Regions from separate parts of the Stappia sp. genome, predicted to be linked through region 2. Evidence: riboswitches for the same ligand, from Rfam matches in the RefSeq annotation. Region 2 holds a riboswitch; the other holds the start of a gene.
What was found. A riboswitch is a leader RNA that binds a small molecule or an ion and turns the genes downstream of it on or off. The one in region 2 is predicted to bind cobalamin.

Region 1: another riboswitch for cobalamin. It lies ahead of cobU (bifunctional adenosylcobinamide kinase/adenosylcobinamide-phosphate guanylyltransferase); the one in region 2 lies ahead of ABL312_RS09215 (TonB-dependent receptor domain-containing protein).

Annotation. Positions count from the first base shown of each region.
Region 1 covers NZ_CP157793.1:1,109,734-1,124,049, reverse strand. The annotation lists gene arsH (arsenical resistance protein ArsH) at 1-70, opposite strand, end outside; gene arsC (arsenate reductase (glutaredoxin)) at 80-499, opposite strand; gene ABL312_RS04935 (arsenate reductase ArsC) at 496-1,035, opposite strand; gene ABL312_RS04930 (metalloregulator ArsR/SmtB family transcription factor) at 1,046-1,378, opposite strand; gene cobD (threonine-phosphate decarboxylase CobD) at 1,551-2,555, shown strand; gene cbiB (adenosylcobinamide-phosphate synthase CbiB) at 2,562-3,542, shown strand; gene ABL312_RS04915 (DUF938 domain-containing protein) at 3,551-4,165, shown strand; gene ABL312_RS04910 (hypothetical protein) at 4,171-4,722, opposite strand; gene ABL312_RS04905 (cobyric acid synthase) at 4,792-6,255, opposite strand; gene ABL312_RS04900 (YrhK family protein) at 6,279-6,581, opposite strand; gene cobO (cob(I)yrinic acid a,c-diamide adenosyltransferase) at 6,612-7,223, opposite strand; gene cobN (cobaltochelatase subunit CobN) at 7,241-11,035, opposite strand; gene cobW (cobalamin biosynthesis protein CobW) at 11,061-12,161, opposite strand; gene cobU (bifunctional adenosylcobinamide kinase/adenosylcobinamide-phosphate guanylyltransferase) at 12,158-12,715, opposite strand; cobalamin riboswitch at 12,843-13,067, opposite strand; tRNA gene ABL312_RS04875 (tRNA-Asn) at 13,294-13,369, shown strand; gene ABL312_RS04870 (leucine-rich repeat domain-containing protein) at 13,550-14,316, shown strand, end outside.
Region 2 covers NZ_CP157793.1:2,088,215-2,102,530, forward strand. The annotation lists gene ABL312_RS09165 (TRAP transporter substrate-binding protein) at 1-298, opposite strand, end outside; gene ABL312_RS09170 (SDR family oxidoreductase) at 320-1,168, opposite strand; gene ABL312_RS09175 (PPC domain-containing DNA-binding protein) at 1,165-1,590, opposite strand; gene ABL312_RS09180 (hypothetical protein) at 1,587-2,108, opposite strand; gene ABL312_RS09185 (acyl-CoA synthetase) at 2,189-3,793, opposite strand; gene ABL312_RS09190 (acetyl-CoA acetyltransferase) at 3,795-4,964, opposite strand; gene ABL312_RS09195 (Lrp/AsnC family transcriptional regulator) at 5,103-5,564, shown strand; gene ABL312_RS09200 (universal stress protein) at 5,617-6,498, opposite strand; gene ABL312_RS09205 (helix-turn-helix domain-containing protein) at 6,628-6,927, shown strand; gene ABL312_RS09210 (cation:proton antiporter) at 6,927-8,651, shown strand; cobalamin riboswitch at 8,734-8,949, shown strand; gene ABL312_RS09215 (TonB-dependent receptor domain-containing protein) at 9,194-11,083, shown strand; gene ABL312_RS09220 (ABC transporter substrate-binding protein) at 11,215-12,192, shown strand; gene ABL312_RS09225 (iron ABC transporter permease) at 12,189-13,187, shown strand; gene ABL312_RS09230 (ABC transporter ATP-binding protein) at 13,184-14,002, shown strand; gene ABL312_RS09235 (DUF6925 family protein) at 14,007-14,316, shown strand, end outside.

The DNA of each region.
Region 1 (14,316 bases), 980 kb from region 2:
CCGTGTCGACGGGAACCAGACGGTCGGGATCGACCGCCGGCATGTCGGCGAGCAGGTCGGAAGAGGTCATCGGGGCCGTTCAGCTTGCGGGGATGAGATCGGGGTCGGCCGGCGCGCCGTCTTCCTTGCGGAAGTTTTCGGGCAGCGGCGCGTCGAGCAGCGCCAGAACCGTTTCGGACGGGCGGCACAGGCGCACGCCCTTGCGGCTCGCGACGATGGGCCGGTTGACCAGGATCGGGTGCTCCAGCATCGCGGCGAGGAGCGTCTCGTCACCGACGGACGGGTCGGTCAGTCCCAGATCCGCCGCCGGCGACTTGGAGACGCGCAGGGCGTCGCGCGGCGTCAGACCGGCGGCGGCGAAGAGCGCCTGCAGTTGCGGCCGCGTCCAGCCGGTCTTCAGATACTCCACGACCACCGGCTCCGTGCCGCTGGCGCGGATCATGGCGAGCACGTTGCGCGAGGTTCCGCAGTCCGGGTTGTGATGAATCACCACGGTCATTCGGTCGTTTCCCTGTCGGAGGCGGGCCCGTCCGTCGTCGCGTCCATACGGCCGATGTCCGCGAGACGCCGCTGCAGCGACAGCGTGTCGAGGCTGTCGACGGGCAGACTAGCGAAGATGGAAATCCGCGCGTTCAGCATGCGGTAGGCTTCCGCGAAGGCGAGACGCCGCTCGGCCTCGGAACCGTCCACTGCCGCCGGGTCCGGCACGCCCCAATGGGCGGTCATCGGCTGGCCCGGCCACACGGGGCAGGCCTCGCCGGCGGCGTCATCGCAGACGGTGAAGACGAAATCGAGGTCCGGCGCCCCCTCTTCGGCGAATTCGTCCCAGCTCTTGGAACGGGCGAAGCCGGTGTCGATGTCCATGCGCCGCAAGAGATCGAGCGTGAAGGGATGCACCTCGCCCTTGGGGTGGGAGCCTGCGGAAAAGGCACGGAACCGCCCGCCCCCGACCTTGTTCATCAAGGCTTCGGCCAGGATCGACCGGGCCGAGTTGCCCGTGCACAGGAACAGCACCTTGTAGGTCTTGACGCTCATTGTCTTGTCCTCAGCAGTCGCACACAAGCGCATCGAGCACCGGCTGGCAGAGATCCGCCCGGCCGCCGCAACAGTCTTCCAGCAGAAAGGCCATGAGATCGCGCACGCCTTCCATGTCCGCGAAGTAGCGGATCGTGCGCCCCTCCCGCGCGTTGCGGACCAGCCCGGCCCGCAGCAGCACGGCCAGATTGGCCGACATGGTGTTCTGCCGCACATCGAGCGCGGCTCCGATCTCCCCGGCCGCCATGCCGTCCGGGCCCGCGCGCACCAGCAGGCGGAACACATCGAGCCGGGTTTGCTGGCTCAGCGCGGAGAGGGCTTCGAGGGCGCGTTTCGTATCCATAAATCATGAATACATGATATTTTGATGCGTGACAAGCGCGGACGGCACACAAGGCGCCGGCGTCGGCTGCTATCCCCACCCGTGTCGCATGCGCGCTTGGCATCACCGAAGGCGGGCATTACCGTCCGCCTCACGTCCGGCACATCCGGACCGGACAGGAAGGGCGGACGCGATGAAGCACGGCGGAGATCTCGGCAGCGCACTGGCGCGCTTCGGCGGGCTGGCGTCGGAGTGGATGGATCTCTCCACCGGCATCAACCCGCATGCCTACCCCCTTCCCGACACGCTGCCCGCCGAAGCCTGGACGCGCCTGCCCGCGCAGGACGCCCTGACGCGGCTGATCGCGGCGGCGCGCGCCGCCTATGCGGTGCCGGGCGATCTCGATCTGGTGGCCGCCCCCGGCACGCAGGCGATCCTCGCGCATCTGCCGCATGTGATGCCGGACGGCGGCGTCGCCGTGGTCGGGCCGACCTATGGCAGCCACGCGGAGATCTGGCGCCGCGCCGGGCGCGTGGTGCATGACCTCACCTCCCCCTATGCCGATCTGCCGGACGACGTGCGCCTTCTCGTCATCGTCAATCCGAACAATCCGGACGGCCGGCTGGTGGATGCGCAAAGCTTGCGCCACCACGCCGAGCAGCTCGCCGCGCGAGGCGGCTGGCTGATCGTGGACGAGGCCTTCGCAGACTGCGTGCCGGGCGCAAGCGTGCTCCCGCATCTCAACGGCCTGCCGGTCATCGTGCTGCGCTCCTTCGGCAAGTTCTTCGGCCTTGCCGGGCTGCGGCTCGGTTTCGCCGTGGCGCCGCGCGCCCTCGCCGAGCGGCTGACCGTGGCGCTCGAAAGCTGGGCGGTTCCGGGACCGGCGCTGGAGATCGGCGCAAGGGCGCTGGAAGACACCGCCTGGCAGGACGCGATGCGCGCGCGGCTTGCCGACGAGGCGGCCGATCTGACCCTCATGCTGCAGATGCAGGGCCTGAGCGTTTTCGGCGGCACGCCGCTCTTCGTGCTCGCCGGCACGCGCGACGCCGCCGCACTGCACCGCGCGCTCGCCCGTCAGCACGTGTGGACGCGCGTCTTCGACTATGCGCCGACCTGGCTCCGGATCGGCCTGCCGGACGGACAGGCGGGGCGCGCCCGGCTGGAGGCCGCGCTTGCCGCCGCCATCGCGGAGCCCTGAGCGGCCATGCTGTTCTTCTCCGATGCCGCGCTGCTGCTGGTGCTGGCGCTCGCGCTCGACGCGCTCGTCGGCGATCCGCCGGCCCTGTGGCGGCGCGTGCCGCATCCGGTGGTGCTCTTCGGCAAGCTCGTGGAGATCGCCGATCAGGACTTCAACACGCCGGACGCGCCGGAACGCCGGCGCAAGGCCTATGGCGTCGTCTTTCTCGTTGCGCTGGTGGCGCTTGCGCTGCTGATCGGCTTCCTGCTGGAGGCGATCCTGCGCGGACTGCCCTTCGGCGAGATCGGCATCGTTCTCGTCGCCGCGATCTTCCTCGCCCAGAAAAGCCTGTACGAGCATGTGGCCGCCGTGCGCGACGGGCTCGTCGGCGAGGGGCTGGAGGGCGGACGGCGGGCCGTGGCGATGATCGTCGGGCGCGATCCCCGGCAGTTGGACGAGGCCGGCGTCTCGCGCGCGGCGATCGAATCCTGCGCGGAAAACTACGCCGACGGCGTGGTGGCGCCGGCGTTCTGGTTCCTGCTACTCGGGCTTCCCGGTTTGCTCGCCTACAAGGCGGTCAACACGGCCGATTCCATGATCGGCCACAAAACGGAGCGCCACGGCGCCTTCGGCTGGGCTTCGGCGCGCTTCGACGATCTGGTCAATCTTCCGGCCGCACGCCTTGCGGGCCTGACGATCCTGGCCGCCGCGCCGCTGTTTGGCAGCAGGATCGGCGCCTGTTTCGCCAGGATGCGCCGCGATGCGCCCAACCACCGCTCGCCGAACGCCGGCTGGCCGGAAGCGGCGATGGCCGCCGTTCTCGGTCTGGCGCTGGCCGGACCGCGCGCCTATCGCGGCTACACGGTCGACGATCCCTTCATGAACCCGGACGGGCGGCGCGACGCCACCGCCGGGGACATCACCCGCGCGCTGAAAGCGCTCGTGCTCGCCTGCGCCCTGCACGGCGGCCTTATCCTCGCCGTCGCGCTTCCCGCCCTTCTGACCTGAGGCCCGCCATGCTGCCCCATGCCCCCGCCGCCGAGCGCAACAAGGACGCGATCCTCGCCGCGCTGACGCCCCATCTGACGGCACGCCGGCGGGTGCTGGAAATCGGCAGCGGGACGGGGCAGCATGCGGTGCACATCGCGACCGCCCTGCCGCATCTCATCTGGCAGTGCAGCGATCTGGCCGACGCCGTGCCCGGCATCGCCGCGCGGCTCGAAGCGGAAGGCTCGCAGCGCACGCCCGCCCCGCTCGCGCTCGACGTCGCCGCCCCGCCCTGGCCGCTGCCGCCGGCGGACAGCCCGGAGGCCTTCGACGCGGCCTTCACGGCGAACACCTTGCACATCATGTCCTTTGTCAGCGTGGGGCATTTCTTCGCCCGCGTCGGCGATCATCTCGCGCCCGGCGGGCTGCTCGGCGTCTACGGGCCGATGAAATACGGCGGGGCCTTCACCACGGCGAGCAACGCGGCCTTCGACGCGCAGCTCAAGAGCTGGAACCCGGAGAGCGGCATTCGCGATTTCGAGGCGCTGGACGATCTGGCGCGGGCGCAGGGGCTGCGGCTGATCGAGGACATCGCCATGCCCGCGAACAACCAGCTTGTCCTCTGGCAGCGCAAGGCTTCGTAGGCGCTTCAGTCCGTCAGCGCGCCGCCGGGCCGCCAGCCGCGCAGGCGGCGCAGCACGCCCGCCACCTTGCCGGGTCCGAGGACGAGAAGACCGCCGGCCAGCAGCAGGAAGGCGTCGGAGAGGATCTCCGGCCATTGCCCGACCAGCCATTGCGCCGCGCGGTTCCCGGCGAGGTTGTCCGCCATCCCCGCCCCGTAGGCGACCGACCAGTAGACCGCCTTCTTCAGCCCGGCCATGGCCAGCGCGAGGCCGACCAGCGACACGCCGATGACCTCCAGCGGGGCGGAGGCCTCCGCCGTCGCCTCGCTCTCCCGACGGTCGAACCCGAGCCCGCCGAGCAGCACCCCCGGCCAGAGGATGAGGACGAGCGCGACCGCGAAGAGGACAATCATCACGCCCGCGAAAAGCGCGGACTCCAAGGCATTCGGCGACGCGGGCTGCAGGGAGAGGGCAAAGGGGAGCGACGGCATCTGGATGACGAGCAGATAGACCCCGAAAATCCGCACGATGAGGCGGGCGTAGGACGGACCTCGCGCGAATCTGCGAGACAGGGACATGCGGGGCTCCGGGCCGGTTTCAAGTGCAGCGATCACACCGTATCCAGGATCGGCTGCAAAATACACCTACTAATTGCAGGCGATTGAGAACAGAGCCTCGATGTCCAGGCAGCCTTCCAGATGCGCGGCGAGCGCATCCAGCGTCGCGTCGATCTCCTGCGCATAGGCGAGCGACGCCGGCGCGCCGAGCCCATCCAGAAACGCCGCGCGGAAGCGGTCGTCGGTGAAAACCCCGTGCAGATAGGTGCCCGCGATGCGCCCGTTCGCCGCGACCGCGCCATCGTCGTGCGTCCCGTCGTCATGCGTCCCCTCGTCGCCCGAAGAAATCCGGGCGAAGGGGCGGTGCGTGTCCGCGCCCCCCGTGCGGCCGATGTGGATCTCGTAGCCGGCGAGCGGCGCGCCGCTTGCCACGTGACGGCCCGTGACCTCCACGAGCCGCTTGTCGGGCGTCAGCACCGTCTCGACGTCCAGCAGCCCGAGCCCCTCGACCGTGCCGGCCGGTCCCTCGATGCCTTGAGGATCGGAAATCGTGCGGCCCAGCATCTGATAGCCGCCGCAGATCCCCAGCACCCGCCCGCCGCGCCGCACATGGGCGGCGAGATCGATGTCCCACCCTTGCGCGCGGAAGAAGGCGAGATCGCCGACGGTCGACTTGGAGCCCGGCAGCAGCACCAGATCCGCGTCGCCCGGCAGCGCGTCGCCGGGCGACACCAGCGTCAGCGACACGCCGGGCTCCATGCGCAGCGGATCGAGATCGTCGAAATTGGCGATCCGGCTGATCACCGGCACGGCGATCCGGACCGGCCCGTCGCCCGTGCCCGAGGCGAGATCCAGCGCATCCTCCGCCGGCAGCTTGCGCGCATCCGCGAACCACGGCACCACGCCGAGCGGCGCCCATCCGGTGCGCGCCGCGATCTCGCGCATTCCATCGTCGAAGAGCGACACGTCGCCGCGAAACCGGTTGATGAAGAAGGCCTTGATGCGGGCCCGCTCGTCCTCGGGCAGGATCGTATGCGTGCCGACGACGGAGGCGATCACGCCGCCCCGGTCGATGTCGCCGCACAGGACGACGGGAAGGTCGGCGGCCTCGGCGAAGCCCATGTTGGCGATGTCGCCGGCGCGCAGGTTGATCTCCGCCGGGCTGCCCGCCCCCTCCACCAGCACCAGGTCGGCGTCGGCACCGACCCGCTCGAAGCTTTCCAGCACCTTGGGCAGAAGTTCCGCCTTGCGGCTGCCGTAGGCGCGGGCGCGCAGGGTGCCGGCGCGCCTGCCCTGCACGATCACCTGCGCGCCGACGTCCGTTTCCGGTTTCAGGAGCACCGGGTTTATGTGCACGCTCAAGGGCACGCGCGCGCCCAGCGCCTGCACCGCCTGCGCCCGGCCGATCTCCCCGCCGTCGGCGGTCACGGCGGCGTTGTTGGACATGTTCTGCGGCTTGAAGGGCCGCACCCTCAGCCCCCGGTTGGCGAACAGCCGGCACAGGCCGGCGACGATCAGGCTCTTGCCGACATTCGATCCGGTCCCCTGGATCATCAGGGCGGGCGGCCGCCTCGCGCTCACGGGCGATCCTGCTCCTCGAGCCGCGCGCCATAGGGGCGGAATTCGTCCGGCACGGGCAGGCGCGTGAGGTGCAGCTCCAGCGCCAGCCGGATGGTCGGACGCACGGCGAAGAGGATCGAGCCGATCAGGAACAACCACGTGCCGGCATAGAGCAGGCTGTCGTAGAAGAAGAACACGCTGCCGATGACGAAGAACACGGCGGCCAGAAACTCCACCAGCGTGCGCACCAGTTCATAGCGGCGCACGAGCTCCCCGTGATCCGGCGACGCCCGGCGCGTGCTGCTGTCGAAGAGTTTCATCTTGCCCCCAATTGCTTCGTCCGCCTCGTTCTAAAACTCGATCCCCTCCTGCGGCTTCACGCCGGAGCGGAAGGGATGTTTCACCTGCGTCATCTCGGTGACGAGGTCGGCGATCTCCAGAAGCTCGTCCTTGGCGTTGCGGCCCGTGACGACGACATGCACGTCCTCGGGCTTCTCGTCGCGCAGGAAGGCCACCACCTCCTCGATCGGCAGGTAATCGTAGCGCAGGACGATGTTGAGTTCATCGCACAGCACGAGGCGATAGTCGCCGGAGCGGATCATCTCCTTGGCCGCTTCCCAGGCCTGACGCGCCGCGTCGATGTCGCGCTGGCGGTCCTGGGTTTCCCAGGTGAAGCCCTCGCCCATGCGCTTGATCGTCACCAGATCGGAAAAGCGCTCCAGCGCCATGCGCTCGCCGGTCTCGATGCGCCCCTTGACGAATTGCACCACGGCGACCTTGTGGCCATGGCCGAGCGAGCGGAACACCATGCCGAAGCCCGCCGTCGACTTGCCCTTGCCCTTGCCGGTGTGGACGATCACCAGGCCCTTCTCGATGGTCTTGGTGGCCATGATCTTGTCGCGCGCGGCCTTCTTCTTGCGCATCTTTTCCGCGTGGCGCGCGTTGAGCTCCGCGTCACTCATCTCGGCTTTCCTGTCGCTCACCCGATCGTCTCCCCCTGTTCGATTGTCAGCGCCGCGCGCGTCGAATTGCGCCGCGGCGTCCAAAGGCCGCGCTCCACCGCCTCGCGGAAGCGCGCCGCGATTTCCTCAAGCGCCTTCGGATTGGCCTCGGCGAGAAAGTCCCGCACGCGCGGATCGTCCAGATAGGCGTCATAGAGCTGGTCGAAATGATGGTCGCCCACCGCGTTGGTGGTGGCGGCGAAGGCGAAGAGATAATCGACCGTCGCGGCGATCTCGAAGGCGCCCTTGTAGCCATGGCGCATCACGCCGGCGATCCACTTGGGGTTCGCCGCGCGACCCCGCACCACCCGGCCGATCTCCTCGCCCAACGTGCGGATCACCGGGCGCTCGGGGCGCGAATGGTCGTTGTGATAGACCTTCGGCGCTTCGCCCTTCAGCGTCTCGACCGTTGCCGCCAATCCACCCTCGAACTGGTAGTAATCGTCGGAATCGAGCAGGTCGTGCTCGCGGTTGTCCTGATTGTGCAGCACCGCGTCGACCCCGGACAAGCGGTCTTCCAGCGCATCCCGCGCGCCCTCGCCCTGCACACCGCCACCATAGGCATAACCGCCCCAGGCGAGGAACGCGTCGGCGAAATCGGCACGCGCCTCCCACCCGCCCTCGTCGATCAGGGCCTGCAAGCCCGCGCCATAGGCCCCGGGCTTCGAGCCGAACACGCGGAAGGTGGCGGCGCGGGCCGCCGCCTCCGCGCTCTCGCCCTCGGCCGTGCGCCGGCGGGTCTCGCGCTTGATCGCCTCGGCCAGGGGATTGGCGTCGGCAGGCTCGTTCAGCGCGGCGATGGCGGCGACCGCCGACTGGAACAGATCCATCTGGTGCGGGAAGGCATCGCGGAAGAAGCCCGACACCCGCAGCGTGACGTCGACGCGCGGGCGGCCGAGCTCGGACAGCGACAGGATGTCGAAGCCGGTCACCCGGCCCGACCCCGGTTCCCACTTCGGCCGCGCGCCGATCAGCGCCAGCGCCTGGGCGACGTCGTCACCCCCGGTGCGCATGTTGGCCGTGCCCCAGCAGGACAGCACCACGGCGCGCGGGTAGTCGCCCTCGTCCTGGAAATGCCGCTCGACCAGCCGCTCGGCGCTCGCCGCGCCGATCCGCCAGGCGGTTTCGGTCGGCACCGCGCGCACATCGACGGAATAGAAATTTCGCCCCGTCGGCAGCACGTCGGGCCGTCCGCGCGTCGGCGCGCCGGACGGCCCCGGCGGCACGAAACGTCCGGCGAGCGCGTCGACCACGGCCGCGATCTCATTGTCGCCGGAGGCCGCAACCGCCGGGGCGATGCGCGTGCGGATTTCCTCCAGCACGGCGGCGGTCGCCGCGAAGCCTTCCGGCGCCGTCCCCGCCTCGACCAGACGCGCGGCCAGCAGTTCCAGCCGCTCGACCGTGTCGCCGACGCTGCGCCAGGGCGCATCGGACACAGCCGTGAGCGCCGCCGGGCGCGGGCCTCTCCACTCGGCCTCGAAGGCGCAGTCGAGCGGGTCGAAGTCTGTCTGGCTCGTGATCCCGGCGCGCGCTTCGCTTGGCCGGGACGACGCGGGCGCGAGACCCAGATCCTGCGCCAGCGCCCGCGTCAGTCCCGCATTGCCCGCGCCCGCGCCGCGCGGCACGCGCACCAGCGCGGCCAGCAGATCGGTCAGCAGCCGCCCCCGCGGCGCTTCGCCCAGCACATGCAGCCCGTCGCGGATCTGCAATTCCTTCAGGTCGCACAGATGCGCGTCGAGCCGGGCGAGACGGGTCTCCTCGTCCATCGCGTCGGTGAGGCCGATGTCCGCATCGAGCCCGGCGCGCGTCGCGGCATCGAGAATATCGCGGGTCAGCGCCTTGAGCCGGCGCGGATCGACGCCTTGGGCCAGATAATACTCGTCGAGCAGCACCTCGAGTTCGGCGGCGACGCCGTGGCTTTCGGCGCGCGTCAGCGGCGGCGTCAGGTGATCGACGATGACGGCCGAGGTACGGCGCTTGGCCTGCGCGCCCTCGCCCGGATCGTTGACGATGAAGGGATAGACGTTCGGCACGGGGCCGAGCACGGCCTCGGGGTAGCAGGCCGCGCTCAGCGCCAGCGCCTTGCCCGGCAGCCATTCCAGATTGCCGTGCTTGCCCAGATGCACCACCGCATCGATCCCGAAAACCGCGCGCAGCCAGATGTAGAAGGCGAAATAGTGATGCGGCGGCACCAGATCCGGGTCGTGATAGGTCTCCTTCGGATCGATGTTGTAGCCGCGCGCCGGCTGGATGCCGACGACCACCTGCCCGAAGGTCGTGACCGCGAGCCGAAAGGCGCCCTCCGCCACATGCGGGTCGCGCTCCGGCGCGCCCCAGCGGTCGGTGACCGCATCGCGAACGCGCGCGGGCAGCCGCGCGAAGTGGTCGCGATAGATGTCGAGATCGAGCGTCGCGCCGCCGGTGCGCACCGTGCGGTCGGCGAGTGCGTTGGTCGGCCCGGAACTGATGACCTCCATCAGCGCCGCGCTGTCGGCCGGCCGCCCCTCGACGCGGTAACCCTCGCGGGCGAGGGCGGCCAGCACGTTGACGCAGGAGGCCGGCGTGTCGAGGCCGACGCCATTCGCCAGCCGTCCGTCCTTGTTGGGATAATTGGCGAGCACCAGCGCGATTTTCTTCTCCGCTGCCGGCATTTGGCGCAGCCGCGCCCAGCGCGCGGCGAGATCGGCAACAAAGCCGATGCGGTCCGCCTTCGGCACGAAGCGCACGGGCCGCGACTGGGTCAAGGTGTCGCGTTCTCCCTGCTCCTTGAAGGAGACGGCCCGCGTGGTGATGCGTCCGTCGACCTCGGGCAGCACCACATGCATGGCGAGATCGCGGATCGACAGGCCCTGATCGGCGTCGTTCCACCCGTCCTGAGAGGACGAGGCGAAGATCGCCTGAAGCACGGGCGCGCCTGGCGCATCAAGTGGGGTCGGCTCATGCGCGCGCCCCGCCTTCGACACGGCGAAGGCAGTGGCATTAACCACCACGTCCGGCGGCGCGGCCTCGAACAGCGCCGCCAGAACGCCGGCCGATTCCGCCTCCTTCAGCGAGGCGACGAAGACCGGCAGCGGGTTGAGGCCGCGCTCCCGGAACGCCGCCACCAGCGCGTCGACGGGGGCGGTCTGCCCGCCCTGCAGCAGCGCCCGATAGAACACGAGCGCCGCGACAGGGGCCTCTGCATCGTCCCAGGTGGCCGTGAGATCGGAAAGCCCGGGCGCCGACACCCCCGGCAGATAAAGACCCGCGCGCGACAGCGGACGCGGCGGATCGGGCTCCGCCGCACCTTCAAGAAGATGCGCCGCATAGCGCAGCATGTTGTCGGCGTTCTCCGGCCCGCCCTCGACCAGATAGCGCCACAGCCGCTCGACCGCGCCCGCCTCCAGCGTGGAGCGGGCCGCGAGATCGGCGTCCCAGCGGTCGTCACCGGGCATCACGGCGAGCGCAATGCCATGGCCGCGCGCCAGTTCCGTCAGCCGCTCCAGCCCGTAGGGCCAGTATTCCGCGCCGCCGAGCAGCCGCAGCACGATCAGCCGCGCGCCCTGTGCCGTCGTCTCGGCATAAAGGTCCACCGAATAGGGATGCGACAGCGCCAGGAAACTGGCAAGCCGCAACCCCGGCGCCCGCTCCCCGAGCCGCTCGGCGGCGGCCGCCAGCGCCGACAGCTCCGTGTCGGCGGCCGACAGGACGAGAAGATCGGCGGGCGACTGCTCCAGGTCGACCGCCTCGTCGCCCTGATCGATCGCCCCGCTGCGGCCGGCGAGAATATGCATGCGCGCGCCCCGTCCGATGCCGGCCTCAGGCGGCGTCCGCCTCGGCGAGCAGTCCACGCACACGCGCGACATCGAAGCCGGCGACCCCGATCGCCACGAGATGGCCGGGCGCGCGCGCGTCGCGGGCGAACCATGCCTCCACCCGCGGGCCGACCGCCTGCACCATGGCGGGTGCCGCCTTGCCAGAAACCGCGACGGCACCCTTGATCCGCAAGACGCCGGGAAGCGCCATCGCGGCGGCGACGCGCGCCTCCAGATCCTTGAGCGACGCCACGGCAGGCACCGCGATCACATGGCTTTCGAAGTCGTCGTGATCGTGGTCGTGATGATGGTGATGATCGTGGTCGTCGTGATCGTCGTGGTGGTGGGGGTGGTGACCGCTCTCGTGATGGCTTTCGCGGCCCGTCATGTCGTCTTCCGAGGCGCTGCCGCGCCCGAGCAGCACGTCGGCCGAGAGGACGCCCTTTTCCGCCGCGACGATCTCCACCGCCGGGCGCAGACGCGCGGCGACCTTCGCCCGCACCGCCTCCAGCGCGGCGGCGTCGACCAGATCCGCCTTGTTGAGCACCACGAGATCGGCGCAGCGCAGCTGGTCCTCGAAGAGTTCCTCGACCGGGCTGTCGTGGTCGAGCGCGTCGTCGGCCGCCCTTTGGGCCGCGACCGCCGCCTCGTCGCTGGCGACCCGGCCTTCGGCCACGGCGGCCGTGTCGACCACCGTCACCACCGCGTCGACGGTGACGCGCGTCTTGACGCTCGGCCAGGAAAAGGCCCGCACCAGCGGCTGCGGCAGCGCCAGCCCCGACGTCTCGATGACGATGTGATCGGGCGCCTCGTCCCGGTCGATCAGCATTTCCATGGTCGGCAGGAAATCGTCGGCCACCGTGCAGCAGATGCAGCCGTTGGTGAGTTCCACCACATCGTCGGCCGCGCAATCGGGATCGGCGCAGCCGTCGACCAGCGCGCCGTCGAAGCCCATGTCGCCGAACTCGTTTACGATGAGCGCGATGCGCTGCCCCCTGGCCTCGCGCAGGAGGTTGGCGAGCAGTGTCGTCTTGCCCGCCCCCAGAAAGCCGGTGACGATGGTGGCGGGGATTTTCGGCTTCGGCGCCTTTGCGGATGCGGTCATAGGCGGATCTCCGGTTGGCTGGCGTTCGGTTTGAGGACGAGCGGCAGGCCGGCGGCGACGAGCACCGCCGCCTCGCAGGCCTGGGCCATCATGCGGTTGAGGCGGCCCTGTTCGTCGCGGAAGCGCCGGGCGAGCGCGTTTTCGGGCACGATGCCGGAGCCGACCTCATTGGTGACGAGCACCACAGGCCCGGCCGCGCCGCGCACGGACTCGGCGAGCGCGGCCACCTCGGCGGGGATATCGGCTTCGGCGAAGAGACAATTGGACAGCCACAGCGTCAGGCAGTCGACCAGCACGGCGCGATCGGGCGCGGCCTCGCGGGCGATCACCTCGGCGACGGCGCGCTGTTCCTCGATTGTCGTCCACCCGGGGCCGCGCTGATCGCGATGGCGGGCGATGCGCGCCTCCATCTCGGCATCGAAGGCGCCGCAGGTCGCGACATAGACGGGCTCGCGGCCGCTGGCACGGATGAGCCCTTCGGCGAAAAGGCTCTTGCCGGAGCGCGCGCCGCCGGTCACCAGCACGCTGCGCACGGCCGGGGCGGCCTCCGTCATGGCGCGGCGCGCGACGCGGCCGGGACACGGCCCGGCGGGTGCGGGAACGGGAAATCACCTGCGCCGGGGGGAGGCCCGGCGACTGCGAGACGAATCATGGAGCCCTCCTGCCGTCCACCCGACGGCGCGTGACGCGGTTTCGGCCGGCTCGTCTCCTGGCTTACGGGTCGTCGCCCGGCCCTGCCCTTCCCGGGCTTGTCGCCCAGTGGTCATGCAGGAAGGCTCGCCGCTCACAGTTGCGGGGGCAGCTGCGGATTCGGGAGCCCTGATTGGGTCCTCCCCCACCGCATTCCGAATTTCTCCTCCCGCGGACTTCGTCCGCTGCGGGAAGACCGGACATGCCTATCCTTACCGCGCCGGACGGGCTTCAACAAGAGCGGGCACGCACGCCACGCGCCGCGCCGCCCACTGCAAACCTGCAAGCCCGCGCACCGACAACCGCGCCGCCACCCCATGGCGCTGCCGCGATGGCCAACGCCCGCGCTGTGGAAAAGTTTTCCGACAAAAGGCTTGGCAAATCGGGACGGGATTTGCTAGAAGCTCGCCACCGACGCGATGCACTGCATCGCCAAGCGTGATCCCCGGTAGCTCAGTTGGTAGAGCAAGCGGCTGTTAACCGCTGGGTCGCTGGTTCGAGTCCGGCCCGGGGAGCCACCACGCTCCTGTTTGATTGTCCTCCCGACATTGACAGATCTTGACCACGCCGCGCATTGACGATGCTGCGGCCTTATGCGTTATCCCGCCTTTCCTGCCTCTTACCCGTGTCCGTTGCGCCTGTCGTCGGCCGTATGCTGTGATCGCGGCATTCGAGTCGTCGATTGAAGGATATGGGCATTGTCTGACAAGGATCGGATGGCCGCCGGAGAGGAAGAAGCCCGGCGCCGGATCGCGGCGTGCAAGGCAGCCCGAAACGAGGAGCTCGACCTCGGCGGTCTGGCCTTGCAGGCGTTTCCGCCGGAGGTTCTGGAGTTGACATGGCTGAAACGGCTCTTTCTCGGCCTGTCGGCAAACGCCCGGAAAATGCCGTGGTTCAGAGTCACTGAAGACGACAAACAAACAGCGAACGTGTTTCAGACGTTACCAAGCGAATTTTCATCCGCGCTATCGCGTCTGGAAGTGCTTGACCTGAGTTGGTTGCCAATTTCAGACCTGTCCCCGCTTCACGACCTTGATCACATGCGGGGTCTAAACTGCGCCTTCACACTTGTGGACAACCTCTCGCCACTTCGAAAATCCGCGAACCTCGTTTACCTCGTGTGTGATCACACTAAGATCCGCAATCTCAAGCCGGTCACAGATCTCCCTCAATTGCTGGGCCTCACTTTCTCGCATACATCGATCACAGATCTAACTTCTATCGATAGCCTAAGAAACCTGCAAATACTCGACTTTTCAGAAACGGCGGTGATCGACATAGAGCCGCTCAAAGAACTTGTATATCTGGAGAACCTAACGCTACACCACACAAGAGTTCGCGACCTATCGCCAACACGAGGGATGATGCAGCTGCGGGCTCTCGACTTTTCTGGAAGTGAAATAGACGATCTGACCCCACTTCAAGGATTGGCAGAATTGCAATGCCTCGCGTTCTCCAGAACTGA
Region 2 (14,316 bases):
GAATGATGCCCTGCGCGAAGCCCGGCGAGTACCAGGCGGCGTCCACCGCGCCGATCGACACCGCGTCCCAGGCTTCGGGTGCCGGCACCAGCGCGCCCGGCTCGTTGAAGTGCAGCGAAATCTCGCCGCCCGAGACCAGTTCCATGCGCCCGCCGATCTCGCGACCGATGTCGCCGAGAATCGGGAACGTGCCCGGATAGACGCTGGTCATTTCCAGCTTCTGCGCCGTGGCCGCCCCCACCGTGAGGCTCAGCGCCGCGACCGACGCGGCCGCCAGCAAGGATACACGCTTCTTCATATCATCCTCCCATCCTGGATTTCAGGCTCTTTCGGTGGCCTCAATGCCGGCCGAAAGAAATCCGCCGTCCGCAACGAAGACCTGACCGGTCACGAAACTTGCAGACGGCGAAGCCAGAAAGCCGATCAACTCGGCCAGTTCCTCGGGCTGCGCATAGCGGCGCAGCGGTATCCTCTCGATCCATTTGCGGGCCGCGCCGTCGATGTGCACGCCGCGCACCATCGGCGTTTCAACGGGGCCCGGACAGACGACGTTGACGCGGATCCCGTGCTCGGCGAGTTCGGTCGCCATGACCCGCGTCATCTGGATCACCGCCGCCTTGGACGCGCCGTAGGCCGTGCGCCCGGTGTTGCCGGTCATGCCGGACACCGAGCCGACGTTGACGATCGCGCAGGCCGGCGTTTGCACCTCGAGCACGTGGTCGACGACCGCGCGCGAGGCCACGAAGGTGCCGATCACATTGACCTCGAACGTCTCGCGCATGAGCGCCGGCGAGGTGTCGAGAAAATGCGTGTTGCGCGCCACGCCGGCGCTGTTGACCAGCCCGGTCAGCGGCCGGCCCAGCGAAGAGACCGCGTTCCGCAAGGCCGCGCGCATCGCCGCCTCGTCGCACACATCGGCGGCCACCGCGCATACGCGGCCGTTGACCTCCCCCAGACGCTCCAGCGCCTCGTCGAGCCGCTCCATGTCTCGATCCACCAAAGCGACCGCGGCGCCGCGCCCCAGCAGCCAGACCGCGCTCGCAAGGCCGATGCCCGAGGCGCCGCCCGTCACCAGGAAAGCGCCGTCCCTGTGTGGCGGCTCTCCGTGTGCCGGCTCCCTGTCTGCCCGCTCCCTGTGGGCCCGGTCGCTGTGCGCCAGGTCGTTCATGCGCCCTCCGGCGACGGGGCGTCCTGCCCGGCGTCGTCCGGCACCCATTCCTCGAGCGCGATCTCGAAGGTCACGCAGACCGGATTCTGCCCGCGCAGAAAGCGGCCGCCGGTCATCTTCCCCTCGGGCGTGCACACCATGCCGCGCAGCTCCGCCTCCGGCGATCCGCTGGCATCGGCGCGCACCTCGCCCGACATGCTCACCACCTCGATCGCCGGCCCCTTGAGAAGCGTCGTCGAGCCGTCCGGCAACACGAGGCAGGCATCCGTCAGACTGCCGAGGCTGCCGCGCAGAAAGGCATTGCGGAGGCCTTCGCGCAGACAGATCTTCTCGACCGCGAGCACCAGGTCCTCGTTCGGCCGCACCCGCGCATAGACGATCCGCCCCGTGCGCCCGGTCTCGATCTGCGCGCCCGCGCTCACGCCCGGCACTCCCGCGGCATGAAGACCGCGTGATTGGTTTCCGCGTCCGATGTCTGGCGCACCGAGATCGCGCCGAGCCCCCAGGCCAGCACAACAAGCCCCCGCGGGCCGAGCACCGTGGCCGCCGAGTCGAGATGACCGCCGGCCAGCGTCCCCGCGTCGGGATCGGAAAACCAGGCGTGGCAATGCACCATCGGCGCCCCGTCCACCGAAATCCCGAAGGTCGCCGAGCCGCCCAGCACCTCGACCGCCCGGCGTGTCTGCCAGGGGGTATAGGTCGCAAGCGTGTGGCCCGTCGGGTCGGCCGTCGCCAGGCAATGCACGCAAGGGGCGAAGCCGCCGTGGATCAGCGTGAAGACGACCGCCTGCTCCTCCTGCCCGCCGCCGAGCGCCGAAGCCGTATCCCGCAGCGCGTCCAGCAGCGTCACGCCGGCCGGCAGATGCACGCGCGCCGGGCTGGCGCGCTCATGCCGGGCGATGGTGAAGCGGTCCGGCGCGACCGGCCCGGGATGCGGCATCAGCCGTGTCCGCAGTGCCACCGCCGGAGTGCCCCCGGATACATCCGCGCCGTTCGTCGTCCTGTGACCGATCCCGCCCATCAGACCTCCTCCTGCAGCGAGGCCTCGGCCGCGAAACGGGCCTCGAGCGCCTCGCGCACCAGCTTCTTGGTGATCTTGCCGTAGCCGGATCGCGGCAACGCCTCGAGGAACACGAAGCGTTTCGGGATCTTGTAGGAGGCCAGACGATCGGCGAGGAACTTGCGCAGCGTCGCTTCGCTCACCTCGGCGCCGCTCTCGGCCACCACGGCGGCGACGCCGATCTCGCCCCACTTCTCGTCCGGCATGCCGACGACGCAGGTTTCCGCGACCGCCGGATGCGCCGCGATCGCCTCCTCGATTTCCAGCGGATAGACGTTGGACCCGCCGGAAATGAACATGTCCGAGCGCCGGCCGGTGATGAACAGGAAGCCGCTGTCGTCGAGATGGCCGACGTCGCCGGTGCGGAACCAGCCGTCGCGAAAGGCCTCGGCATTCGCCGTGTCGTTCTCGAAATAACCGTTGAACACGGCCGGCCCGATGACGCAGATCTCACCGGTCTCGAAGGGCGCAAGGAGCGCGCCGTCCTCGTCCTGAATGCTGACCTGCATGCCGGTGCGGGCAATACCGCAGGTGCCGACGCGGGCCTGCGGGCCGTCCTCCGCGCTATGCAGATGCGGCGGCAGCACGGTGATCGCGCCGGTGACCTCGCCCAGACCGAAATATTGCACCAGACAGGACCCGAGCTTCTCCAGCGCCCGCTTCTGATGCGCGCGCAGCATCGGCGCGCCGGCATAGATCACGTAGCGCAGGCTGGAATGGTCGTGACGGTCCACCGCCTCGTGGCCGGCCAGCGCGCTGAGGATGCTCGGCACCGTGAAGATGTTGGTGATCCTGTGCCGTTCGATCAGCCGGAACACCTCCTCCGGATCGAGGCGCGGGCTTTCGGTCAGCACGCTCGGCACGCCCCGGGCCACCTGGATGAGCTGGTGAATGCCCGCCCCGTGCGACAGCGGCGCCACCACCAGCGAGGCATCGCGCTCGCTCATGCCGGGCATCAGGTCGGCGAGATGGTTGGTGATCACGAAGGCCATCTGCCCGTGGCTGAGCACGGCGGCCTTCGGCTTCCCGGTGGTGCCGGAGGTAAAGAAGAACCAGCAGGGATCGTCGCGCTCGACCGGCTCCGCGCGAAACCGCGTGCCCATGCCGGCGCGCACGAGGTCGCTGTAATGGTGCTCGCCCGGGCGCTGCTTGCCGAAGCACACGATCAGCCCGACCCCGGCCGCCCGCGCGGCATCGGCATGATCGGCGAACTCCGCGTCGTAGATCATCGCCGTTGCCCGGGAGGTTTGCGCGATATGCGCCACATCGGCGGGCAGGATCCGGAAGTTGGTCGGCACCCACACCGCACCGAGCTTGAAGGTGGCGAACATGGTCTCGAACATCTCGTTCGAGTTGCGCGCGTGCACGATCACCTTGTCGCCCTTGCCGACGCCGAGCTTGAGCAGCGAATTGGCGAAGGCGTCCACACGGGCGTTCATTTCCGCCCAGTTCCAGCTGCGCTCGCCCCAGATGACGGCGGGCGCGCCCGGCAGCCGGGTCGCCGCCTGGGTGAGAAGGTCGCCGAGGTTCATCACCCGGTTGGACATGCGTGCCAGACCGCTCATGTCAGCGCACCCGTTCCAGGATGGAGACGTAATTCGCGACCGCCGCGCCGCCCATGTTGAACACGCCGGCCAGCTCCGGCGCGTCGAGCTGCATGTCGCCGGCCTCCCCCGCAAGCTGCATGGCCGCCATCACGTGCTGCGAGACGCCCGTCGCCCCGATGGGGTGGCCCTTGGACTTCAGTCCGCCGGAGGGATTGACCGGCAGCCGCCCCTCGAAGGTCGAAATGCCCTCGTCGATGATCGACGCCCCCTGCCCCGGCTCGGCGAGACCCATCGCCTCGTATTCGATCAGTTCCGCGATGGTGAAACAGTCATGGGTCTCCACGAAGGACAGGTCCCACACCGACACGCCGGCCTCCTCGCAGGCCTGCTGCCAGGCCAGAGCGGCGCCCTCGAAGAACGTGTTGGACCGCCGGCTGAGCGGCAGGAAGTCGTTGACCTGACAGGCCGCGCGAAAGCCGATGGCGCGCGGCGCCGTGGCCCGCGCCGCATCCGCGTCCGACAGCACCAGCGCCGCCGCCCCGTCGGAAATCAGCGAGCAGTCGGTACGCCTCAGCGGTCCCGCCACGATGGGATTCTTTTCAGAGACCGTGCTGCAGAAGTCGAAATCGAAGGGCTTCTGCATGTGCGCATAGGGATTGCGCAGACCGTTCGCATGGTTCTTCGCGGCAATGCGCGCCAGAGCGTCGGAGCGATCGCCGTATTTCTGGAAATACGCCTGCGCGATGTTGGCGAACACCCCGGCGAACCCGCCGTCCACATCCGCCTCTTCCTTGCGATAGGAGGCGCCGAGAAGAATGTCGCCGACCTCCGCCGTCGGCGTCGCGGTCATCTTCTCCGCGCCGATCACCAGCACATTGCGCGCCCGCCCGCTCTCGATGGCCTGCAGCCCCGTTCGGATCGCGGAAGAGCCTGTCGCACAGGCGTTTTCCGTCCGCACGGCCGGCACGTGACGCAGCTCCGGCACGGCGAGGCTGACCATGGAGGCGGAGAAGTCCTGACGGCTGAAACCGTTGTTGAACACCCCGAGAACGACCGCATCGATGTCCTGCGGCGAAAGCCCGGCATGTTCGATCGCCTTGCCCGCGACCTCTTCGACCAGGGCCTCAATATCCGGCGCGGATGACTTTCCAAACCGGGTATGAGACCATCCCACGATACATGCGGACATGACACCTTCCCTACGTGATCCCTCAACTCACGCAGAAAAAGATACTTGCTGAGATCGGCATAGTTGTGCCTATTTTAGGCTGCACCCGCTAGATCCGTGCATGGCTCCGGCTCAAAAATCAAAATTCGGAGGGTTTTCATGTTCACCATTGATGAAACTGACCGTCGCATTCTGCGCGCGATGCAACTGGACGGCACCCTGACCGTTTCCGACATCGCCGAGCGGGTCGGCCTGTCGCAGTCGCCCTGTTCGCGCCGCATCAGCCGGATGACAGAAGAAGGCATCATTCTGGGAAAAACGGTGCGGCTCGACCGCAAGAAGCTCGGCTTCGACGCCGTCGTGCTGGCCCGCATCAAGCTGACCGAGCACGGCCGGCAGTCGCTGAGCGTCTTTCAGGACGCCGCGCTGACGATTCCCGAAGTTCAGGTGGTGCAGCTCATGCTCGGCGAATTCGACTTCAACCTGCGCGTGGTGGTGCGCGACATGGATCACTTCCAGACCCTGCTGCGCGACAAGCTGGTGATGCTGCCCGGCGTGCGCGAGATCCAGAGCACGGTGCTGCTGGAGGAGATGAAATACACCACCGCGCTGCCGCTCTAGATCGCAGGCGAAGGTCCGCGCCCGCCCCGGCGGCGCGCGGACCCCGGGACGCTCAGCCGGCAGCGAGGACGCCGCCTGCGCGGTCGGCCGGCGGGATGGCGAGCACGTCGCGGTCGGCGTGACGCAGCACCTCTTCCACCACGCTGCCGAGCCACGCCTTGGCCAGCCCTTTGCGGCGGGTGGCCACGACGATGCATTCGGCGCGCTGCTCGTCCGCCGCCGCCAGGATCGTCTCGGCCGCGCTCGCCCGCTGCGGGCGCACCAGCCGCCGGGTCCAGGCCCCTTCAAGCCCGTCGGCGAAGGCGGCCAGCGCCGCATCCGCCTCGGCTTGAGCCGCCGCGACCTCACCCCGGCGTCCGCGGTCGTCCAGCGCATGGCCCATCGCCAGGCGGGTTTCCTCGGCGTTGAAGACATGCAGCAGCGAGCGCGCCGCGCGCGGCGCGAGATCGAGATCCGCGAAGCGGCGCACCATGTGCCCGGTCCCCTCGCCGAGGTCGACCGCCAAGAGGACGTGGTGGTAAGGGCCCACCGGCGGCGCATTGGCCATCAGCACGGGGCAGGCGACGGAGCGGATCGTGCGCTCCGCCGTGGTGCCGACGAACACGTCCCGCAGCGCCTGCCGGCGGTGCGGCCCGACCACCAGCAGATCGGCCGCCGTGTCCTGCGCCGCGCGCACGATGCCGGCGAAGGGGTCGGCCAGGATGATCCGCGCGTCGCACGCGACGCCGTCGACGGAGCGCACCGTCGCGGCCTGCTCGCGCAGCAGTTCGCTCGCCAGTTCCCGCTCGCTGTCGACGATCCGGCGCGGCTGGTCGTCGTCGACCACATGCACCAGCGACAGCGCCGCCCCGGACTGGCGCGCCAGCAGCGTCGCGCGGCGCAAGGCCCGGTCCGAGCGTTCCGAAAAGTCCGTGGCCACCAGAATCGTCTTCATCGCCTGCTCCTGCACCCCGCCGTCAAGCCAAGCCAACCACGAAAGATCGACGCAGGATTTGACCTCGCTCAATCATCCGGCGCCAATCTCGGGTATTCTGCGCAAAACATCGTCAAAAAGGCATATCCGATGGCACGTGACCACTATCAGACCGTCAAGGAAGTCGCCGACCGGCTGAAGGTCGGCGAAGCCACCGTTCGCCACTGGATCCGGGAGGGCGACTTGCGGGCCATCGACATCGGCAAGGGCTGGCGCATCGCCGACACGGATCTCGATGCCTTCCTGCGCGCCCATGCCACGCGCGCCCGAGACGACACGACCGCCTCCCCGCCAGACACGGCCGGACCGGCGACCCACCGAACGTTGGAAGGCGCGCCTCCAGGGCCCTCCTCCCCGTCCGCCTCCTCCGCTCAAGATCGCGAGCCCTGATGGACATTCTGGTTCACTCTCCCTTCGCCGAGGTCGCCGCCCTTCTCGTGATGGCGGCCGGCATCGGCCTGTTCGGCATCCTGCTGCGCCAGCCGCTGATCGTCAGCTTCATCGCGGTCGGCCTGATCGCCGGTCCCTCCGCGCTCGATGTGGTGCGCTCGGACGCCCAGATCGACCTCTTGTCGAAGCTCGGCATCGCCGTTCTGTTGTTCCTGGTCGGCATCAAGCTGGATGTGAAGCTGATCCGCTCGCTCGGCAGCGTCGCCCTTCTCACCGGTCTCGGTCAGGTGCTCTTCACCTCGGTGTTCGGCTACATGATCGGTCTGGCCCTGGGGCTCGGGCACGTCACCAGCCTCTATGTCGCCGTGGCGCTGACCTTTTCCTCAACGATCATCATCGTGAAGCTCCTGTCCGACAAACGGGAGATCGACGCCCTGCACGGGCAGATCGCCCTCGGCTTCCTGATCGTTCAGGATCTCGTCGTCGTGATCGCCATGATCGTGCTGTCGGCCATTGGCATCGGCGCGGCGGCCGACGGGGGCCACGGCGGCGGGTCGGTGCTCAGGGTCCTGCTGTCGGGCGTGGCGATGGTCGCGCTGGTCGTGGTCTTCGTGCGCTATGTCGCCGATCCGCTGACCGAGCGGCTGGCGCGCGCGCCGGAACTGCTCGTCATCTTCGCCATCGCCCAGGCCGCGATGTTCGCCGCCATCGGCGACTTCGTCGGGCTCGGCAAGGAGGTCGGCGGGCTGCTGGCCGGCGTCTCGCTCGCCTCCACGCCCTATCGCGAGACCATCGCGGCGCGGCTCGCGCCCTTGCGGGACTTTCTGCTGCTGTTCTTCTTCATCGCGCTCGGCGCGACGCTCGACCTGTCGCTGCTCGGCACGCATGTGACCGGCGCCATCGTCTTCTCGCTCTTCGTGCTGATCGGCAACCCGCTGATCGTCCTCGCGATCATGGGGGCGATGGGCTACCGCAAGCGCACCGGCTTCCTCGCCGGGCTGACGGTGGCGCAGATCAGCGAGTTCTCGCTGATCTTCGTCGCCATGGGCGTGTCGCTCGGTCATGTGCGCGAGGATGCGCTCGGCCTCGTCACCATGGTCGGCCTGGTGACCATCGCCGCCTCCACCTACATGATCACCTATTCGCACCGGCTCTATGCGCTGTTCGAACCGCTGCTCGGCGTCTTCGAGCGCCGCGGCACCCCGCGCGAACCCTCCGACGCCGACGCCCTTCAGGCCAAAGGCTACACGGCCATCATCTTCGGCCTCGGCCGCTTCGGCACGGCGATCGGCCTGCGCCTCCAAAAGCGCGGCATTCCGGTGCTCGGCGTCGACTTCAATCCGCTCGCCATCCGTCGCTGGCGCGAGCTCGGCCTGGACACCGAATTCGGCGACGCGACCGATCCGGAGTTCGTGACCGACCTGCCGCTTCAGCGCACGGAGTGGATCGTGTCGACCGTTCCGATCCACCCGACCGGCCTCAGCCACGAGGACACGCGCACCACGCTGATCCAGCTGACCCGCGCGGCCGGCTTCCGGGGACGAATCGCGGTGACCTCGCACACGACGCGCGACACGGAAGATCTGTTCGGATCGGGTGCCGACATCGTGCTGGAGCCGTTCCAGGACGCGGCCGACCGGGCGGTCGAACTCCTGAGCGGCGCGCCGGAGGAAGAACGAACCGACATTCCGACCCTGCGCAGCGAGGAAAAGGAGCCGTCGTGACGGGACGCGACCCGCGCGTCTCCTTCTCCCGGAGGCCCCTCGGGAGGTTCGACACCGAATTGACTCGCCTTTAAGGTTTCGTTTATCTGAGGCTGCTGAAGGTTTCGCGTGACTGCGAATGAAAAGGGAACACGGTGAGGCGTACCCATCAGGGACCGAATCCGTGGCTGCCCCCGCAACTGTGAGCGGTGAGTGGACGTTCGAAGAACCACTGACGCGGCGAGGACGCCGTGTTGGGAAGGGGAACGCCCGCCAGGACCCGCAAGCCAGGAGACCTGCCCTCGGCCGTCACCCGATCTTCGACACGGGGTGTGTCGAAGCGCGGCCTTCCGTTGAGGTGACACCCGAACCGTAACCTGCGCCGAAGCGTGCGGGCGACATCTGTCGCACCCCGTTTCCCGCACAGGTTGTCATAAGGCGTCTGGCCGCGCGAAAAGCGTGTCAGCGAACGACAGGGGTGTATCCGAATGACTGCGACATCCACACGATGCGCATGGGGTTATGGAATTGCGAGCGTGCTCGCCGTCACGGGACTGACGGCAATGTCCGCGACCACGGTCATTGCCGAGGAGATCGATCTCGACGCGGTCGTCGTCTCCGCCGGGCGCACGCCGGTCGCCGCCGAGGCGGTGGGCCGCGCGCATACGGTGATCACGGGCACGGAGTTGGAAGAGACGCAGACGCGCTATGTCGCCGACGCCCTGCGCCGGGTGCCGGGGCTGGCGGTGTCGCGCACCGGTGCCGCGGGTGGCGTCACGCAGATCCGCGTGCGCGGCTCGGAAGCGAACCACGTGCTGGTTCTGATCGACGGCGTCGAGGTTTCGGCGAGTTCCAGCGGTGAATACGATCTCGGCGGGCTGCTTGCGGAAGACATCGACCGCATCGAGGTGCTGCGCGGACCGCAGAGCGCGCTTTACGGTTCCAACGCCATGGCCGGCGTCATCAGCATCACCACCAAGGGCGGTCTGCGCAACGACCTGCGGATCACGGGCCGCGCCGAAGGCGGCACCGACGGCACGCGGCTCGGCGCGGCCAGCGTGCGCGGCGGCGGCGAGACCTTCGACATCGCCGTGTCCGCCGCCTTCCGGGAAAACGACGGCTTCAACCTGTCCGATTTCGGCTCCGAGAAGGACGGCGGTCACAATGGCACGCTGAACGGCAAGCTGAACTGGGACATCACCGATGCGCTCACCTTCGACTGGAGCGCGCGCTACGTCGACCGCAAGACCGCGACGGACGACCAGGACTTCCGCCGGCCCGACCGACCGACCCAGGGTCTGGTGATCGACACCTTGAGCAATTCGGAAAACCGCGAGTTCTTCACCGGCGCCGGCCTGTCGTGGACCCTGTTCGACGACCGCCTCGTGCAGAAGGCGCGCGTCGAATACACCGACATCGAGCGGCGCGACTACAACGCGGTGAACGGATCGCCAAGCGGCAACGAGGACCAGCGCATCCACGCCAGCTACCAGGCGACCGGCACCTTCAGGACCGATTTTCTCGAAGCCGAGCACAGCCTGACCGCCGCGCTGGAATGGGAGCGGGAATCCTTCAAGTCCGCCTTTCCCGCGACCCCGGCGCAGGTGCCGACCCAAAGCCGCGATCTGGTGGGCTATGTCGCGGAGTATCGGGGCGCGTTCCTGGACCGGGTCTTCGTCAGCGCGGGTCTGCGCTACGACCAGAACGAGGCCTTCAAGGACAGCGTGACCTACAGCGCCAGCGCCGCCTACAAGGTGCATGAGACCGGCACGCGTTTTCATGCCTCGGTCGGCACCGGCGTCACCAACCCGACCTTCTACGAGCAGTTCGGCTTCAATCCCGGACGCTTCAACGGCAATCCGAACCTGAAGCCGGAAGAGAGCTTCGGCTGGGACATCGGCGTCGAGCAGCGCCTGTGGAACGACCGGCTCACGCTGGATGTGACCTACTTCCGCGAGCGTCTGGAAAACGAGATCACGACGACCTTCCCGCCGCCGACCTTCATCGGCACGCCGGTCAACCTGAACGGCACCTCGAAGCGGCAGGGCGTGGAAGTGGCCATGGGCCTGGAGGTTCTCGACAATCTCTTCGTCAAGGGCAGCTACACCTATCTTGACGCGACCGATCCGTCCGGCACGGAGGAAGTCCGCCGTCCGAAGCACTCCGGCGCCTTCGGCGTGATCTACGGCTTCAACGAGGGACGCGGCAACGTCTTCCTCGACGCGGTCTACAACGGGCGGATGTTCGACAACGAGTTCGTCAACGCCACCCCGCGCACCCGCGTCAAGCTGGACGACTATCTGCTCGTCAATGTCGGCGCCGACTACCGCGTCGCGGAGCATGTGACGCTCTTCGGACGCATCGAGAACCTTCTCGACACGAACTACGAGGAGATCTACGGCTACAACACGGCCGGCATCACCGCCTACGCCGGCGTGAAGGCCACGTTCTGACGACCGGGTCCGACCACGGGGCGGGCGCGATCCTGCATCGCGCCCGGCTTTCGCCCGAGACTGCTCCGCCTGAACGCGCGCCCGGCGCACAGGCGCGAAGCCCAAAGTGTGCGGCCGACGCGATGCCTCCGATGCCCACCATGACGCCCTCTTCGCTCTCGCCCCTGGCCGCCACCGGCGCGCCGGCCTCGCGCGCACGGGCACTGCTGCGCCGGAGCCTGCGATGGCGCCTGCAGTGCGCGGGGCTCGCGCTTGCGGGCCTCGTCTACCTCGCCGGCGCGGGGCCCACCCTTGCGGAACCCTCAGCGGAACCGCCCCGGCGCGTCGTCTCGATCAACCTGTGCACCGATCAGCTGGCCATGCTGATCGCGGCACCGGGACAACTGGTGTCGGTCTCGCGGTTCGCGCGCGATCCCGGCATGTCGCTGATGACCGCCGAGGCGGATCGGTTTCCCATCAACCACGGTCTGGCGGAGGAGGTCTTCCGGCTCGAGCCGGATCTGGTGCTCGCCGGCACCTTCACCAAGCGCGCAACCGTCAACCTGTTGCGGCGGCTCGACCGGCGGGTGGAGGAATTCGCGCCGGCCAACGATTTCGACGATATCCGCGCCGCCGTGCGGCGCATGGGCGCCCTGCTGGGTCAAGAGACCCGCGCGCAGGCGTTGATCGCCGGGCTCGACGCGGAACTGGCGGCGGCGCGCGAACACGCGGGGCGCCCGCGCCCGACGCCGGCGCCCGTGATCGGCTCCTTTGCCGCCAACAGCTTCACCACCGGCGACGGCACGCTGGAAAACGCCATCGTGACGCGGGCCGGCTACCGCCATCTCGGCGCGGATCTGGGGCTGGCCGGCACCACCCGGCTGCCGCTGGAGGCCCTCGTGCTCGCCGATCCGGATTACCTGCTGGTGTGGGAGCGGTATGCGTCCGACCCCTCGCGGGCGGCCGCCGTGGTGCGCCATCCCGCGCTCGAGGCCCGCTTCGGGGAGACGCGCCGCGTCGCGGCCGATACCCGCGCCTGGATCTGCGGCACGCCGCTCACCGCCTCGGCCATTACCCGGCTGCGCGCCGCGGTGGACGCGGTGACGCCGCGGCGCGAGGCCGCGCGATGACCGCCGGGCGCCGCTACGCGCTTCTGCTGATCGCGCTCGCCGCCCTGGTGCTGACGCTCTTCGCGCTCTCGCTGGGCATCGGACAGGTGTGGATCGATCCGACCCGCCTCATCGCCGCCCTGGGCGACACCGAGAGCGCGGAAGCGGTGGTGCTGGCCGAAATCCGCCTGCCGCGCGCGATCCTGGCGCTTTGCGTCGGCGCCATCCTCGGCCTGTCGGGCGCCGTGCTGCAGGGGTTCTTGCGCAATCCGCTGGCCGAGCCGGGGCTGATCGGCATTTCCGCGACCGCCTCGCTCGGCGCGGTGATCGCCATCTATGCGGGGCTCACCGCGATCCACCCCTATGCGCTGCCGCTGTCGGCGCTGATGGGCGCGCTGGTCGCCGTGGCGCTGCTGCAGGCGCTCACCGGGCGGACCACCGATATCCTGACGCTGATCCTCGCCGGCGTGGCCCTGTCCTCGCTTGCCGGGGCGCTGACATCGCTTGCCCTCAACCTGTCGCGCAATCCCTTCGCCGCGCTCGAAATCGTGTTCTGGATGCTCGGCTCGCTGACCGACCGCAGCATGGTGCATGTCGGCCTCGCCCTGCCCTTCATCGTCGTCGGCGGCGTGCTGCTCGCCCTGACCGCGCGCGCCCTCGACGCGCTCAGCCTCGGTGCCGATGTCGCCCGCAGTCTCGGCGTCAACCTGGGGCGCACGCGCACGCTCGTCGTGCTCGGCACGGCCATCGGCGTCGGCGGCGCGACCGCCGTCAGCGGCGCCATCGGCTTCGTCGGGCTGATCGTGCCGCATCTGCTGCGCCCGCTGGTCGGGCACAAGCCGGGACGGCTGCTGCCGGCAAGCGCGCTCGGCGGCGCGGTGTTCCTGCTCGCCGCCGACATTTCCGTGCGCCTGATCATGCCGGAACGCGATCTCAAGCTCGGCGTGGTCACGGCAATCATCGGTGCGCCCTTCTTCCTGTGGCTGCTCGTCAGCCTGCGGAGGCGTGCCTCATGATCGCCCTCGCCTGTCGCAACGTGACGGTCCGTCGCGGCGTCCGCCCGGTCGTCAACGCGATCTCCTTTTCCGCCGAAACGCCCGGCCTCGTCGGCATCGTCGGTCCGAACGGCGCCGGCAAGTCGACGCTGATGCGCGCCCTCGTCGGCCTTCAGGCGCATGACGGCGAGATTCTCTGGGGCGGCACCCCGGTCACCCGCATGGATGCCGGGGACCGGGCGCGGAAAATCGCCTTCCTGCCGCAGGACCGGGCGGTCCATTGGGCGCTGACCTGCCTCGATGTCGTGCTGCTTGGCCGCCTGCCGCATCGCTCCCCCTTCGCCGCGTCCTCGGCGCGCGATCTGCGCCATGCCCGCGAGTCCATGGCCCGCATGGACGTGCTGGCGTTCGCCGGCCGATCCTTCGACACGTTGTCGGGCGGCGAGCAGGCGCGCGTGCTGATCGCCCGGATGCTGGCGCAGGACCCGCGCGTCCTCGTCGCCGACGAGCCGGTCAACGGCCTCGACCCGGCGCACCAGATCGCCCTGATGGAGCATTTTCAGGCGCTTGCACGCGAGGGACGCGCGGTCTTCGTCTCGCTGCACGATTTGACGCTGGCCAGCCGCTGGTGCGACCGTCTGCTGGTGCTCGACGACGGCCGGCTCGCCGCCGACGGCGCACCGGGCGAGACGCTCGACGCCGATCTGCTCGCCCGCGTCTACGGCATCCGCGCCGAAACGCTCGTTCTGGACGGGCACCCCGCGATCGTTCCGGCCGCGCGGCTGCCGCGGGCGCCCGGCCGCCCGCCGGAGGGCGCGCGCCCAACAGGGAGATGACCGAATGACAGCCGCCACGCTCGTCGAGCTTCTCGGCCGCTATCTGGAAAACCGCGACGCGGGCTGGAGCATCGGCTCCTTCGGCGCGATCGGAGAGTTTCACCAGCGCGCGGACGACGAGGTCGTCGTGGACCGCCCCGACGCCCTGTGCCGCGCCACCGACAAGGGCGGGTTGCGGCTCGATCCGGCGCAGGTGGCGGATGCCTTCCCGCTTGCCTACGAGACGCTCAGCCCGCGCCCCGAACGCTGGGGACAGGGTCTGGCGCTGTGCCTGCCCGAAGCGGCGGCGCGCTGTCCGCGCCGCGACGTGCTGA